DNA from 2 places in the Alicycliphilus sp. T452 genome. Region 1 is predicted to be linked to the other one. Evidence: predicted binding sites of a transcription regulator. Region 1 holds the regulator's gene; the other holds the start of a gene.
The links. Region 1 encodes NrdR, which represses ribonucleotide reductase genes. Its sites were predicted from a motif close to CACNANATNTNGTG; they were not measured.

Region 1 (7,691 bases):
CCAGCCCAGGCAGAAGGCCTGGCAAGACCGAGTCCACCCAAGCGCCCCTGCAGGCGCTGCGCCTTCCGGGACTCGACTCAGAAAGGAAAAGCTATGACAGCGTCAGGAAAAATCATTGCCGGCGTGCGCACAGTTGCCGCCGATGTGGTCAATGGTCTTCTTGAAGTGACACACAACGGCTTCGCCCTGCTCGGGCTGGCAGTCGTCTTCGCGGCCGTCACGCTGACGGCGCGCCCGGACCTGCGCCAAATAGGCGAAGACGAGCTGCGCGGCTGGCTGCATGCGCGCCAGGTCGCGGAGGACGGCTTCCCGCTGGAGCCGGCCGCAAGCGACCGCGCCATGGCCCTCAACCCCAGCGAGCTGCCGCGCGAGCAGGCGGCCGTGGCCTATTGGCTCAGCAAGAAATACCGCGTGGCGCCCGAACCCCTGGCGGCCCTGGTGACCGAGGCCTACGACATCGGCGCGCGCACCAAGCTCGATCCCACGCTGATCCTGGCCATCATCGCCGTGGAGTCGAGTTTCAACCCGTTCGCGCAAAGCGCCGTCGGCGCGCAGGGCCTGATGCAGGTGATGACCCGCGTGCACACCGACAAGTACGAGGGTTTCGGAGGCCAGTTCGCCGCGTTCGACCCCGTGGCCAACCTGCGCGTGGGCGTGAAGGTGCTGCAGGAGTGCATAGCGCGCGCGGGCTCGCTCGAAGGCGGCCTGCGCTACTACGTGGGTGCCGCCAACCTCCCGGACGACGGCGGTTACGCGGCCAAGGTGCTGGCCGAGCATTTCCGCCTGCGCCAGGTGGCGGGCGAGCGCAGGACCGCCAAGCCGGTGCTCTCCACCAAGGCCCCGGCGGCGCCCGAGGCCGCGCCGGCAGCGCAGCCCGCGGGCGAGAAAGTGGCCCTGCTCGACGGCGGCCTCTGAGGCCGCGCCGGCGCCGTGGGAGACGGGCGCCGTCAGCTACACTAGCGGGGTACGCAACTGGCGATAGGCGCGCAAGGCCCCCGGGCCCCGCCGCTGACGTGGAGACCGGCAGAAAGCCCTGTTTTTCTGCAAACCACTGGGGAGCGTGCCGCGCGGATGAGCAGCCAAGCCCCGCAGCGATCCGTCGTTCGCCTGGGCAGCCCTTGATTGCCAAGGGACACTGAGAGTTCATAGGACTGCCATGTATCAACGCACTATTCTTGTCGAACAAACCGATCCCGAGGTGTGGGCCGCCATCCAGGCCGAGAACCGCCGCCAGGAAGAGCACATCGAGCTGATTGCCAGCGAGAACTACGCCTCTCCCGCCGTCATGGCCGCGCAGGGTTCGCAGCTGACCAACAAGTACGCCGAGGGCTACCCGGGCAAGCGCTACTACGGCGGCTGCGAGAACGTGGACGTGATCGAGCAGCTGGCCATCGACCGCATCAAGCAGCTCTTCGGCGCCGAGGCCGCCAACGTGCAGCCCAACTCGGGCTCGCAGGCCAACCAGGCCGTGCTGATGGCCTTCCTCAAGCCCGGCGACACCATCCTGGGCATGAGCCTGGCCGAGGGCGGCCACCTGACGCACGGCATGGCGCTGAACATGAGCGGCAAGTGGTTCAACGTGGTCTCCTACGGCCTCGATGAGAAGGAAGAGATCGACTACGACGCGTTCGAGGCCAAGGCCCGCGAGCACAAACCCAAGCTCATCATCGGCGGCGCATCGGCCTACGCGCTGCGCATCGACTTCGAGCGCATGGCGCGCGTGGCGAAGGAAGTCGGCGCCATCTTCTGGGTGGACATCGCCCACTACGCGGGCCTGGTGGTCGCGGGCGAGTACCCCAACCCCGTGCCGCATGCCGACGTGGTGACATCCACCACGCACAAGAGCCTGCGCGGCCCGCGCGGCGGCATCATCCTGATGAAGGCCGAGCACGAGAAGGCCATCAACTCCGCGATCTTCCCCGGCCTGCAGGGCGGCCCGCTGGAGCACGTGATCGCCGCCAAGGCCGTGGCCTTCAAGGAGGCGCTGTCGCCCGAGTTCAAGGCCTACCAGCAGCAGGTGGCGAAGAACGCCAAGGTGTTCGCCGAGACGCTGACCCAGCGCGGCCTGCGCATCGTGAGCGGCCGCACCGAGAGCCACGTGATGCTGGTGGACCTGCGCGCCAAGGGCATCACCGGCAAGGCCGCCGAGGCGGCGCTGGGCAAGGCCCACATCACCATCAACAAGAACGCCATCCCCAACGACCCCGAGAAGCCCATGGTGACCAGCGGCATCCGCGTGGGCACGCCCGCAATCACCACGCGCGGCTTCAAGGAAGAGGAAACGCGGCTCACCGCCAACCTGCTGGCCGATGTGCTGGAGAACCCCGACGACGAGGCGCACCTGGCCGCCGTGCGCGCCAAGGTCAACGCGCTGACCAGCCGCTTCCCGGTCTACCGCTGATCGCGCGAGCGCAGGCGCTGCCGCGATGAAGTGCCCCTTCTGCAGCCACCAGGACACCCAGGTCATCGAGACCCGGGTGTCCGAGGACGGGGACTGCATCCGCCGCAGGCGCCAGTGCGGCGCCTGCGAAAAGCGCTTCACCACCTATGAGCGGCCGGAAGTCAATTTCCCCGCCGTCGTCAAGAAGGACGGCCGCCGCGTCGAATACGACCGCCACAAGCTGCTCGGCTCCTTCAAGCTGGCGCTGCGCAAGCGCCCGGTGAGCACGGTGCAGATCGATTCGGCCATCGAGCGCATCGAAGAGAAGCTGCTGCACCTGGGCCAGCGCGAGGTGATCTCCAGCCGCATCGGTGAACTGGTCATGCGCGAGCTCAAGAAGCTCGACAAGGTGGCCTACATACGCTACGCCAGCGTGTACCGCAGCTTCGAGGATATCGACGAGTTCCGCGCGCTCGTCGACGAAGTGCGCAAGTAAAGACGCTATTCTTTAGATAGCTGCCAGCGCTTACCCATCAAGCGCTGGAGCCGTTTTTCGTTCAAATACTGGCAGGAATGGGCGGCACCGCCTGCCGCACGTCGCCGCACTGCGCGCGCTGGCGCAGCGCGTGGTCCATGAGCACCAGCGCCAGGAGCGCCTCGGCGATCGGGGCGGCGCGTATGCCCACGCAGGGGTCGTGGCGGCCCTTGGTGATCACCTGGATGCTCTGGCCGTGAATGTCCACGGACTCGCGCGGGCTGATGATGGAGCTGGTGGGCTTGATGGCGATCGACACCTCGATGTCCTGCCCCGTGCTGATGCCGCCCAGCACCCCGCCCGCGTTGTTGCCGGCAAAGCCCTGGGGCGTGAGCGAGTCGCCGTGCGTGGTGCCGCGCTGGGCCACGCTGGCGAAGCCCGCGCCGATCTCCACGCCCTTGACGGCGTTCAGGCCCATCATCGCGTGGGCGATGTCCGCGTCGAGCTTGTCGTAGAGCGGCTCGCCCAGGCCCACGGGCACACCCGTGGCCTGCACGCGGATGCGCGCGCCGCACGAGTCGCCGCTCTTGCGCAGCGCATCCATGTAGTCCTCGTAGGCCTGCACGTCGGCCACGGGGGCGAAGAACGGGTTGTTGGGCACATGGTCCCAGCCCTCGAACGGGATGGGCAGCTCGCCCAGCTGCGTCATGCAGGCGCGAAAACGCGTGCCGTACTTCTCGGCCAGCCACTTCTTGGCCACGGCGCCGGCCGCCACGGTGGGCGCCGTCAGGCGCGCGGACGAGCGCCCGCCGCCGCGCGGGTCGCGCAGGCCGTACTTGTGCCAGTAGGCGTAGTCGGCATGGCCCGGGCGGAAGCTCTGGGCGATGTCGCCGTAGTCCTTGCTGCGCTGGTCCTGGTTGCGGATCAGGAGCGCGATCGGCGTGCCGGTGGTCCTGCCCTCGTAGACGCCCGAGAGGATCTCCACCGCGTCGGGCTCGTTGCGCTGCGTGACGTGGCGGCTGGTGCCCGGGCGGCGCCGGTCCAGGTCGGCCTGGATGTCGGCCTCGCAAAGCGCCATGCCGGGCGGGCAGCCGTCGATCACGCAGCCGATCGCCGGGCCGTGGGACTCACCGAAGTTGGTGACGCAGAAAAGGGTGCCAAGTGTGTTGCCGCTCATAGGGGCGTGATTATCCCAGAGCGGTTGCGGCTATGAAAGAAGTAGCTGCCGGCGCCCGCCACACAAGCACCGGGAGCCAATTGGGCATAAAAGTCAATTCGCGGGGGGCGATTCTTCCTGCGGCCAGTCGCGGATGTAGGCCTTGAGCAGCTTGTTCTCGAAGTTCTGGCTGTCCACCACGGCCTTGGCCACGTCGTAGAAGCTCACCACGCCCATGAGCATGCGCTTGTCCATCACCGGCATGTAGCGCGCGTGCTGGCCCAGCATCATGCGGCGCACCTCGTCCATGTCGGTCTCCAGCGTGCAGGTCAGCGGCGCGTCGTCCATCGCCGTGCGCACCAGCATCGTGCCCACGGCGCCGTCGTTCTTCACCAGCACCTGGATCAGTTCGCGGAAGGTCAGCATGCCCACCAGGTCGCCGTGCTCCATGACCACCAGCGAGCCTATGTCCCTCTCGGCCATGGTCTGCACCGCGCGGATGAGCGGCTCGTCGGGGTGCACGGTGTAGAGGGTGTTGCCTTTGAGGCGCAGGATGTCGCTGACTTTCATGGGATATCTCCGAATGGTTCTGCAGGCGCTGCGTGCAGCCCTATCCGCCGGGAAATATAGCCCACAATGGCGCGCAGATTCACCACTTTGGAGATATGGATGCCCGGATACTCCGACCCCGGCTTCGACACACTCGCGCTGCATGCGGGCGCGCGGCCCGATCCCGCCACGGGCGCGCGCGCCGTACCCATCCACCTGACGACCTCGTTCGTCTTCGAGTCGAGCGACCATGCCGCCGCCCTGTTCAACATGGAGCGCCCCGGCCATGTGTACAGCCGCATCAGCAACCCCACCAACGCCGTGCTGGAGCAGCGCGTGGCCGCGCTCGAAGGCGGCGTGGGCGCGATCGCCACGGCCAGCGGCCAGGCGGCGCTGCATCTGGCAGTCTGCACGCTGATGGGCGCGGGCGGGCACATCGTGGCCAGCACGGCCCTCTACGGCGGGTCGCAGAACCTGCTCAACTACACGCTGCGGCGCTTCGGCATAGAGACCAGCTTCGTCAAGCCCGGCGACCTCGCCGGCTGGCGCGCCGCCGTGCGGCCCAACACGCGCCTCTTCTTCGGCGAGACCGTGGGCAACCCCGGGCTGGAGGTGCTGGACATTCCCGCCGTGTCGCAGATCGCCCACGAAGCCGGCGTCCCGCTGCTGGTCGATTCCACCCTCACCTCGCCCTGGCTCATCCGGCCCCTGGAGCATGGCGCGGACCTGGTCTACCACTCGGCCACCAAGTTCCTCTCGGGCCACGGCACGGTGATCGGCGGCGTGCTGGTCGATGGCGGCAGCTTCGACTGGGAGGCCTCGGGGCGCTTTCCCGAACTGACCCAGGCCTACGACGGTTTCCACGGCATGGTGTTCGCCGAGGAGAGCACCGTGGGCGCCTTCCTGCTGCGCGCGCGCCGCGAGGGCCTGCGCGACTTCGGCGCCTGCATGAGCCCGCACACGGCCTGGCTGATCCTGCAGGGCATAGAGACCCTGCCGCTGCGCATGGAACGCCACATGCGCAACACCGAGCGCGTGGTGCAGTTCCTGGCCAGCCACCCGTTCGTGGCGCGCGTGGGCCACCCGCTGCTCGAATCGCACCCCAGCCACCAGCTCGCGCAGCGGCTGCTGCCACGCGGCGCGGGCTCGGTGTTCAGCTTCGACCTCAAGGGCAGCCGCGGGCAGGGCAAGAAGTTCATCGAGGCGCTCAAGCTCTTCAGCCACCTGGCCAACGTGGGCGACTGCCGCAGCCTGGTGATCCACCCGGCCAGCACCACGCACCACCGCCTGGACGACGAAGCGCTGGCCGCCGCGGGCATAGGCCAGGGCACGATACGCCTGTCGATCGGCCTGGAGGACGCCGGCGACCTGATCGACGACCTGCAGCGCGCGCTCAAGGCCGCAGAAAAAGCGGGGGCGTGATGTACGTCGACGTCAACGGCGCGCAGGCCTACTGCTACACCGGCGGCAAGCCCCTGGAGCCGGGCAGGCCTACGGTGGTCTTCATCCACGGCGTACTCAACGACCACAGCGTCTGGGCGCTGCAAAGCCGCTACCTGGCCCACCACGGCTGGAACGTGCTGGCCGTGGACCTGCCCGGCCACAGCAAGAGCGCGGGCGAGGCACCCGCCAGCGTGGAGCAGGCGGCCGGCTTCATCGTCGCCCTGCTCGACACGCTGGGCATCCAGCGGGCGGCGCTGGTGGGCCACAGCTGGGGCTCGCTGATCGCGCTGGAGGCCGCCGCCCGCCTGGGCGCGCGCGCGAGCCACCTGGCACTGGTGGGCACGGCCTACCCGATGAAGGTCTCGCCGGCGCTCATCGAGACCTCGCTGCACGAGCCCGAGAAGGCGCTGCACATGGTCAACACGTTCTCGCGCAGCACCCTCGCCCCGCCGCTGGGGGCGGGCTTCTGGGTCTATGGCGCGGGCATGGCCCTGGGCCGGCGCGTGCTGCGCAGCAACCCGCAGGTCAACGTGTTCCACCGCGGCTTCGTGGCCTGCGACAGCTATGCGGGCGGCGAGCAGGCCATCGCGGCCATCCAATGCCCGGTGCTGTTCGTGGTGGGCACGCTGGACCAGATGACGCACCCGAAGGCCGCGCAGGGCCTGATCCAGGCCGCGCGCGCCGCGGGCAGGCAGGTGCAGGTCGCGCAGCTGCCCGTGGGGCACCACCAGATGAGCGAGGCGCCGGACGAGACGCTGCATGCATTGCGCGATTTTTTGATATGAATCAAAACAGGCTGCAGCGCTTATCCAACAAGCGCTGGCAGCTATTCATTCAATAGTATCCGCCTTCCGGTAGCGGCGGTTTCCCGCCCTGCGCCCTGGGGCATTGCCGCGCCGCGCATGCCCGCGCCCTAGACTGGACCGCACCGCTCTTCCACCATCCGCGTGGCCCGGCGTGCGCAGCGCAGCGCCGGGCACGCGCTCCTGCATGCCGACGACGACGCCCACAGAACACCACGACACCCCCTGGCATGCCCTGCCCGCCAGCGCCATTGCCGAACGCCTGGCCACCGACGTGCAGTACGGCCTGCCCCACGCCGAGGCCACCCGCCGCCTGGCCCAGCACGGCCCCAACCGTCTGCCCGCGCCGCCGCGCCGGCCCGCATGGCGGCGGCTGCTGGCGCAGTTCCACAACATGCTGATCTACGTGATGCTGGCCTCGGCCGCCATCACCGGCGCGCTGGGCCACTGGATCGACACCGGCGTGCTGCTGGGCGCGGTGGTCATCAACGCCGTCCTCGGCTTCGTGCAGGAGGGCAAGGCCGAGTCGGCGCTCGACGCGATCCGGCGCATGCTCTCGCCGCAGGCCACGGTGCTGCGCGGGGGCGAGCGGCAGCTGGTCGCGGCCGAGCAGCTCGTGCCGGGCGACATCGTGCTGCTCGCCTCGGGCGACAAGGTGCCGGCCGACCTGCGCATCCTCTCGGCCAGGAGCCTGCGCGCCGACGAGGCGGTGCTCACGGGCGAATCGGTGCCCAGCGACAAGAGCGAGGCCGCAGTGGCCGAGGACGCGCCGCTGGGCGACCGCCGCGGCATGCTCTATTCGGGCACGCTGGTGGCCGCGGGCACGGCCGTGGGCGCGGTGGCCGCCACGGGCGCGCGCACCGAGCTGGGGCGCATCAGCGCGCT
Region 2 (7,691 bases), on a different contig from region 1:
CCTGGCTCTGGGACCACAAGGCCGTGTTCTCCATGCTGGCCTGGATCACGTTCGCCGTGCTGCTGCTGGGCCGTTCGCGCTTCGGCTGGCGCGGGCGCAGCGCCGTGCGCGTGCTGTACGCGGGCGCGGCCCTGCTGCTGCTGGCCTACGTGGGTTCGCGCTTCGTGCTCGAGGTGGTGCTCGGGCGCACGACGTGAGGGCGGCATGAAGTACCTCATCGTGCTGGCGGTGATCGCCGTCGTCTACGCCCTGTGGCGCAGCCAGCGCCGCCCGCCGCCGCGCCAGGGCGGCACGCCCCGCCCGGGCATCGCGCCGCCGCAGGACATGGTCCGCTGCGCGCATTGCGGCGTGCACCTGCCGCAGGGCGAGGCCCTGTGGGCGGACGGCCGCAGCTACTGCTGCCGCGCGCACCAGGAGCAGGGGCCGGCCTGAGCGTGAACGAATCCGCCATGCCACGAGCGACACCCGCACCGCTCCCGGGCCGCCCGCCATTCCAGCGCCTGTGGAAGGCTTTCCTCACGGCCCGCGTCATGGTGGCGCAGGCGCTGCTGCTGCTGCAGCTGCTGGGCATGGTGCTGAACCAGGCCATAGAGCCCGCGCTGCTGGCGACCAGCTTCGGCTACCTGATCGCGGCCACCCTGCTGCGGGTGTTCGGCGCCGGCACGCCGCCCGATCCGCGCCCGGGCATCCAGTGGCTGCCCTCGATCGGGGTGGACATCGCGCTCGTCGGCCTGCTGCAGATACTGCACCAGTCGGGCAGCATGAACTTCACGCCGCTGTTCGGCCTGCCCATCTTGATGGCCGGCGTGCTGGGCACGCTGACGCTGGCCCTGGGCACCACCGCGGGCGTGACCCTGCTGCTGCTGGCCTGGGCCTGGTGGCTGGGCAGCCAGGGCGGGGGCGACGCCACGCAGCGCTACCTGCAGACGGCGGTGACGGGCACGGGCTATTTCCTGGTGGCCTACCTGGTACACCTGCTGGCGGCCAGGCTCACCAGCGAGCAGCAGATGGCACGGCGCAGCCAGATGGATGCGCGCACGCAGACCGCCGTGAGCGCCCTGGTCATGCAGCACGTGGCCGACGGCGTGCTGGTGCTGGACCGCCAGGGCCAGGTGCGCCTGGCCAACCCCGCAGCCCTGCTGCTGCTGGGCCCCGCGGCCAAGACCTCCACGCCCTTCGCGCTGGAGCGCACCCCGGCCGGGCAGTCCCTGATGGATCTGGCGCGGCAGACGTTCCGGCAGGAGCAGCCCCAGCACGCCGACGTGAACATCCTGCACGAAGGCCAAAGCCCCATGGGCCTGCGCATCCGCACCTGGCTCACCCGCACGCAGCCGGCCTCCGGCGCATCGGACGAGGAGCCGCTGTGCGTGATGTTCCTGCACGACCTGCGCGAGATGGAGGCGCGCCTGCGCACCGAGAAGCTGGCCGCGATGGGCCGCATGTCGGCCGCGGTGGCGCACGAGATACGCAACCCGCTGGCGGCCATCGTCCAGGCCAACGAGCTGCTGGACGAGGACCTGAGCGACCCCGGCCACAAGCGCCTGGCCCACATGGTGCGGCAGAACGCCGAACGGCTGGTGCGCATCTCCGAGGACGTGCTCGACATCGCCCGGGTGCAGCACCAGATCGGCCATGCGCCCTCGTCCACGCTGGCCCTGGACGCCACGGTGCTGCAGGCCTGGAACGACTGGCAGGCGCACGACCCCGCCCGCCGGCAGGGGTGCCTGGAGCTGAACGCGGGCGCGGCCCAGGTGGAGTTCGACGCCGAGCACCTGCGCCGGGTGCTGGTGAACCTGCTGGACAACGCGCTGCGCTACATGGGGCAGGAGCCCGACTCGCTGTGCCTGAGCACGAGTGCCACGGCCGCGGGCCAGGTCAGGCTGCAGGTCTGGAGCGATGGCGCGCCGCTGGACAAGTCCGTGGAGCGGCACCTGTTCGAACCCTTCTTCTCGTCGGAGAGCCGCTCCAGCGGCCTGGGCCTGTACATCTGCCGGCAGCTGTGCCAGCGCCACGGCGCGGCCATCGCCTACCAGCGCGCCAACCGGGCGCTGGCGCGCGGCACCGTGGCGGGCAATGCCTTCAGCGTCACGTTCCGCAGCGCCACGCGCCCTGCGGAGAGCTCCTCACTGTTTGACACAATCGTGGTCTGACACGCTCGCCGGTTCCATGAACGCCACCGCCACCGCCGCATCCATCCTCGTCGTCGACGACGAGCCCGACCTGCGCACGCTCTACGAGCTGACGCTGCTGCGCGAGGGCTACCGCGTGGAGACCGCCGCCAGCGTGGCCGAGGCGCGCGAGCAGTTGCAGCGCCGCAGGTTCGACGCCGTGATCACCGACATGCGGCTGCCCGACGGCCTGGGGCTGGACCTGCTGTACGACCTGCGCGAGCAGCAGCGGCGCGAGCGCTGCGTGGTCATGACGGCCTACGGCTCGGCCGAGAACGCCGTGGAGGCGCTGCGCTCGGGAGCGTTCGACTACCTGACCAAGCCCGTGGACCTCAAGCAGTTCCGCTCGGTCGTGGCCTCGGCCATCCAGGGCACGGGCGGCGTGCTGCCCGCCGCCACGCCCCCCCGCACGCCCGCGCAGGAGCCGGACGCGGACAACCCGGTGCTCGCGCGCCTGATCGGCGAGTCCGAGGCCATGCGCAACGTCAAGCAGCGCATCGCCAAGGTGGCGCGCAGCATGGCGCCCGTGCTGATCCGCGGCGAATCGGGCACGGGCAAGGAGCTGGTGGCGCGCGCCCTGCATGCCAGCAGCCAGCGCGCCGACGGTCCGCTGGTCGCGGTGAACTGCGGCGCCATTCCCGAGAACCTGCTCGAAGCCGAGTTCTTCGGCGCGCGCAAGGGCTCCTACACCGGCTCGACCAGCGACCGCGAGGGCTACTTCCAGGCCGCCCGCGGCGGGACCTTGTTCCTGGACGAGATCGGCGACCTGCCGTTGCCCATGCAGTCCAAGCTGCTGCGCGCCATCCAGGAGCGCAGCATCCGCCCGCTGGGCTCCACGCAGGAAGAGACCGTGGACGTGCGCATCGTCAGCGCCACGCACCGCGACCTTGCGGCCGACGTGCAGGCCGGGCGCTTTCGCCAGGACCTGTACTACCGCCTGAACGTGATCGAGCTCCTGATCCCGCCGCTGCGCGAGCGGCGCGAGGACCTGCCCGCGCTGTGCGAGGCGCTGCTCGCCCGCATCGAGCAGGAATCGGGCACCCCCGTGCCGCGCCTGAGCGGCGCCGCGCTGCAGCGCATCGCCCAGCACCCGCTCACGGGCAATGTGCGCGAACTGGAAAACCTGCTGCACCGCGCCGTGGCCCTGAGCGACGGGAACGAACTGCAGGTGGAACACCCCGCTGCCGCCACCGCGGAGGTCGCCGCCGCCGTCCCCGCGCCCCCGCACCCAACGCCACCGGAGGCCGGCACGCCCCCCGCGCCGCCACCCGCCGCCAGCGAAGAGCCCCCCTTGCCCAGCGACCTGCAGGCCTGGCTGGACCAGCATGAGCGCGAAATCCTCGTGCGCGCCCTGCGCGAGACGGGCTTCAATCGCACGGCCACGGCGGCGCGCCTGGGCATCAGCCTGCGCCAGATCCGCTACCGCATCGACCGGCTCAACATCGCCATGCCGCAGGACGGCGACAGCCATGGCGAAGCACAGTAGGCCGGGCCCGCCATGGCAAGGCGGCTGGTACCTGCCCGCGCGCCGCGTGCGCTCGCCCAACCACGGCGCACGGCCGGCGGGCGCCCTCATCGACCTGGTCGTCGTGCACTCCATCAGCCTGCCGCCGGGCCAGTACGGCGGCACGGCGGTGCAGCAGCTGTTCACCAACCGGCTCGACTGGGACGCTCACCCCTACTTCCAGAGCATCCGCGGGCTGGAGGTCTCGGCCCATTTCTTCATTGCCCGCGACGGCCGGCTGTGGCAGTTCGTGGACGCCGATCGGCGGGCCTGGCATGCCGGGCGCTCGCACTACCGCGGGCGCGACGCCTGCAATGACGACTCCATCGGCGTGGAGCTCGAAGGCCTGGAGGGCCGGGCATTCGAAGAGCCCCAATACCGCAGCCTGACCCGCCTGTGCGCCGCCCTGGCGCGGCGCTACCCCATCGGCTACATCGCCGGGCACGAACACATCGCGCCCCACCGCAAGAACGACCCCGGCCCGGGATTCGAGTGGCGGCGGCTGCGATCGGCCTTCGCGGGCTCGGGCATCCTGTTCCCTCCTTGAGACATGGCGCGCGCCTGCGCGCCAAAAACGCCGCAGACACGCGCCGCCATTGGCATGCGCGCGCCCGGGCCCCATGCGGCAAGGGCCTGGCACGGCATCGCCTTCCGGGAAGCCGTTCCTCCCGACACCCTTCATACGGATATACACTACCTGTAGTGTCTTGAGTACTTCGAACACCATATGTATAGTGTTCGATAAGACATCAACCGCACCCCTCACCGAGGCCCGCCGGCTGTCTTTCCCGGCGCGCCACCCCCCCTGACGACACACCAAAGAGGAAACCCATGCAAGTTTCGTCCATTCACGCCGACACCGCGCCTTCCACGCAGCCCCATGCCGCAGGCACACCCGCCACCGACGCCTCGGGCGGCGTCTTCAGCCACTACCAGATCATCCGCCGCAACGGCGCCGTCGTCCCCTTCGAGCCGCAGAAGATCGCCGTGGCCATGATGAAGGCGTTTCTCGCCGTGCACGGCACGCAGGGCGCGGCGTCCGCCAGCGTGCGCGAGGTGGTGGACGAGCTCACCCAGGCCGTGGTGCGCGCCCTGATGCGCTCTCGCCCGAGCGGCGGCACCTTCCACATCGAGGACGTGCAGGACCAGGTGGAACTGGGCCTGATGCGCGGCAGCCACCACGAGGTGGCGCGCGCCTACGTGCTGTACCGCGAGCGCCGCGCGCAGGAACGCGCGCAGAAGAAAGAGCAGCTGCTGCCCCAGATGCCGGCACTGTATGTGCTGGACAAGGGCCAGCGCGTCGAGCTCGACATCCTGCGCCTGCAGGCGCTGATCGAGTCCGCCTGCGCCAACCTGGGCAAAGACGTCCAGGCCGCGCCCATCGCCGCCGAGACCCTGCGCAACCTGTACGACGGCGTGCCCATGGACGAGGTCTACAAGGCCTCCATTCTTGCGGCCCGCACCCTGATCGAGAAGGACCCCGGCTACACCTATGCCACCGCACGCCTGCTGCTGCACACCATCGTGCGCGAGGTGCTGGGCCACGACGTGGCGCCCGCCGACATGGCGGCGGCCTATGCCGGCAGCTTTCCCCAGTTCATCCGCCAGGGCGTGGACAACGAGCTGCTGGACCCGCGCCTGCTGGACTTCGACCTGCAGCGCCTGGGCCAGGCACTGCAGGCCGAGCGCGACCAGCAGTTCGACTACCTGGGCCTGCAGACGCTGTACGACCGCTACTTCCTGCACGTGCGCAAGACGCGCATCGAGCTGCCCCAGGCCTTCTTCATGCGCGTGGCCATGGGCCTGGCGCTGCGGGAGGGCGACCCTAAAACGACGGGATCGGCGCGCGCCATCGAGTTCTACGAGCTGCTGTCCTCCTTCGACTTCATGAGCAGCACGCCCACGCTGTTCAACAGCGGCACGCTGCGCTCGCAGCTGTCCTCGTGCTACCTGACCACGGTGCCCGACGAGCTCGGCGGCATCTACGAGTCCATCAAGGAAAACGCGCTGCTGTCCAAGTTCGCCGGCGGCCTGGGCAACGACTGGACGCGCGTGCGCGCCCTCGGCGCGCGCATCAAGGGCACGAACGGCGAGTCGCAGGGCGTGGTGCCCTTCCTCAAGGTGGTCAACGACACGGCCGTGGCCGTGAACCAGGGCGGCAAGCGCAAGGGCGCCGTATGCGCCTACCTGGAGAGCTGGCACCTGGACGTCGAGGAATTCCTGGAGCTGCGCAAGAACACCGGCGACGACCGGCGACGCACGCACGACATGAACACGGCCAACTGGATCCCCGACCTGTTCATGAAGCGCGTGATGGACAAGGGCCAGTGGACGCTGTTCTCGCCCTCCGACGTGCCCGACCTGCACGACCTGTATGGCCAGGCCTTCGAGCGCGCCTACACCGCCTACGAGGCCAAGGTGGACAGCGGCGAGCTGCAGCTCTTCAAGCGCGTGCCGGCCGTTGACCTGTGGCGCAAGATGCTCTCGATGCTGTTCGAGACGGGCCACCCCTGGATCACCTTCAAGGACCCCTGCAACATCCGCTCGCCGCAGCAGCACGTGGGCGTGGTGCACAGCTCCAACCTGTGCACCGAGATCACGCTCAACACCAGCGACACCGAGACGGCCGTGTGCAACCTGGGCTCGGTGAACCTCGCGCGCCACCTCAAGGACGGCGCCATCGACCACGGCAAGCTGCGCAAGACCGTGGGCACGGCCATGCGCATGCTCGACAACGTCATCGACATCAACTACTACGCCGTGGACAAGGCGCGCGACTCCAACCTGCGCCACCGCCCCGTGGGCCTGGGCCTGATGGGCTTCCAGGACGCGCTGTACGAGCTGCGCATCCCCTACTCCAGCGACGCGGCCGTGACCTTCGCCGACGAGTCGATGGAAGCCATCTGCTACTACGCCTACCGGGCCTCGACCGAGCTCGCCAGGGAGCGCGGCAGCTATTCGAGCTACGAAGGCTCGCTGTGGTCCAAGGGCATCCTGCCGCTCGACTCGCTGGAACTGCTGGCCAGGGAGCGCGGCGGCTACGTCGAGGTGGACCGCACCACGCGCCTGGACTGGGACGCCCTGCGCGGCAAGATCGCGCAGGACGGCATGCGCAACTCCAACTGCATCGCCATCGCGCCCACGGCCACCATCTCCAACATCGTGGGCGTGGACGCCTCCATCGAGCCCTCGTTCGGCAACCTGTCGGTCAAGTCCAACCTGTCGGGCGAGTTCACCGTCATCAACCAGTACCTGGTGCGCGACCTGAAGAAGCTGGGCCTGTGGGACGACGTGATGCTCATGGACCTCAAGCACTTCAAGGGCTCGCTGCATGCGATCGACCGCGTGCCGCAGGACGTCAAGGCCCTGTACGCCACGGCCTTCGAGGTCGCGCCCACCTGGCTCGTGGAGGCTGCGGCGCGCCGCCAGAAATGGATAGACCAGGCCCAGAGCCTGAACATCTACATGGCCGGCGCCTCGGGCAAGAAGCTCGACGAGACCTACAAGCTCGCCTGGGTGCGCGGCCTCAAGACCACCTACTACCTGCGCACGCAAAGCGCCACGCACGTGGAGATGAGCACCGTGAACACGCGCCAGCTCAACGCGGTTTCCGCGGGCACCGACTCGCAGTCCGGCGCGCTCAACGCGGCAGCTGCGGCGGCCCAGGCGCAGGCAGGCGCATTGCCCGCCACCGACGTGAAGTTCTGCGCCATCGACGACCCATCCTGCGAGGCCTGCCAGTGAATTCGCCGCGCATGCGGACGGGCGCGGGCCCATCCACCGCGTCCACCTGTGTGGTGAAGCAACAAATCACCGCCTGGCAACGCTTCAGTGCTTTTCATTTTGGAGCACTGCTCCCATAATCCAACCACGGGAAATCCTATGCTCACCTGGGACGACGAAGTCAAGCCCTCATCGCCAAAGTTCATGGACGGCAGCCGCGCAATCGGCCGCCCGGTCGAGCCGCCGCCGACGGCTCTCGATACCCCCGCGCTGCAACCCGTCGAAAGCACCGCTGC

Region 2: ACX12L_RS02825 (ribonucleoside-diphosphate reductase subunit alpha) is a predicted target of NrdR. The motif match lies at 4,364-4,377, and genes of this name have one in related genera.

The regions. Positions count from the first base shown of each region.
Region 1 is NZ_JBTNEH010000019.1:31,860-39,550, forward strand. It holds gene ACX12L_RS16435 (lytic transglycosylase domain-containing protein) at 94-915, shown strand; ZMP/ZTP riboswitch at 959-1,120, shown strand; gene glyA (serine hydroxymethyltransferase) at 1,157-2,401, shown strand; gene nrdR (transcriptional regulator NrdR) at 2,427-2,876, shown strand; gene aroC (chorismate synthase) at 2,938-4,032, opposite strand; gene ACX12L_RS16455 (CBS domain-containing protein) at 4,126-4,581, opposite strand; gene ACX12L_RS16460 (O-acetylhomoserine aminocarboxypropyltransferase) at 4,681-5,982, shown strand; gene ACX12L_RS16465 (alpha/beta fold hydrolase) at 5,982-6,788, shown strand; gene ACX12L_RS16470 (cation-transporting P-type ATPase) at 6,994-7,691, shown strand, end outside.
Region 2 is NZ_JBTNEH010000002.1:266,083-273,773, forward strand. It holds gene ACX12L_RS02800 (cytochrome C assembly family protein) at 1-197, shown strand, start outside; gene ACX12L_RS02805 (PP0621 family protein) at 205-432, shown strand; gene ACX12L_RS02810 (sensor histidine kinase) at 450-2,150, shown strand; gene ACX12L_RS02815 (sigma-54-dependent transcriptional regulator) at 2,167-3,654, shown strand; gene ampD (1,6-anhydro-N-acetylmuramyl-L-alanine amidase AmpD) at 3,638-4,219, shown strand; gene ACX12L_RS02825 (ribonucleoside-diphosphate reductase subunit alpha) at 4,504-7,416, shown strand; gene ACX12L_RS02830 (ribonucleotide-diphosphate reductase subunit beta) at 7,555-7,691, shown strand, end outside.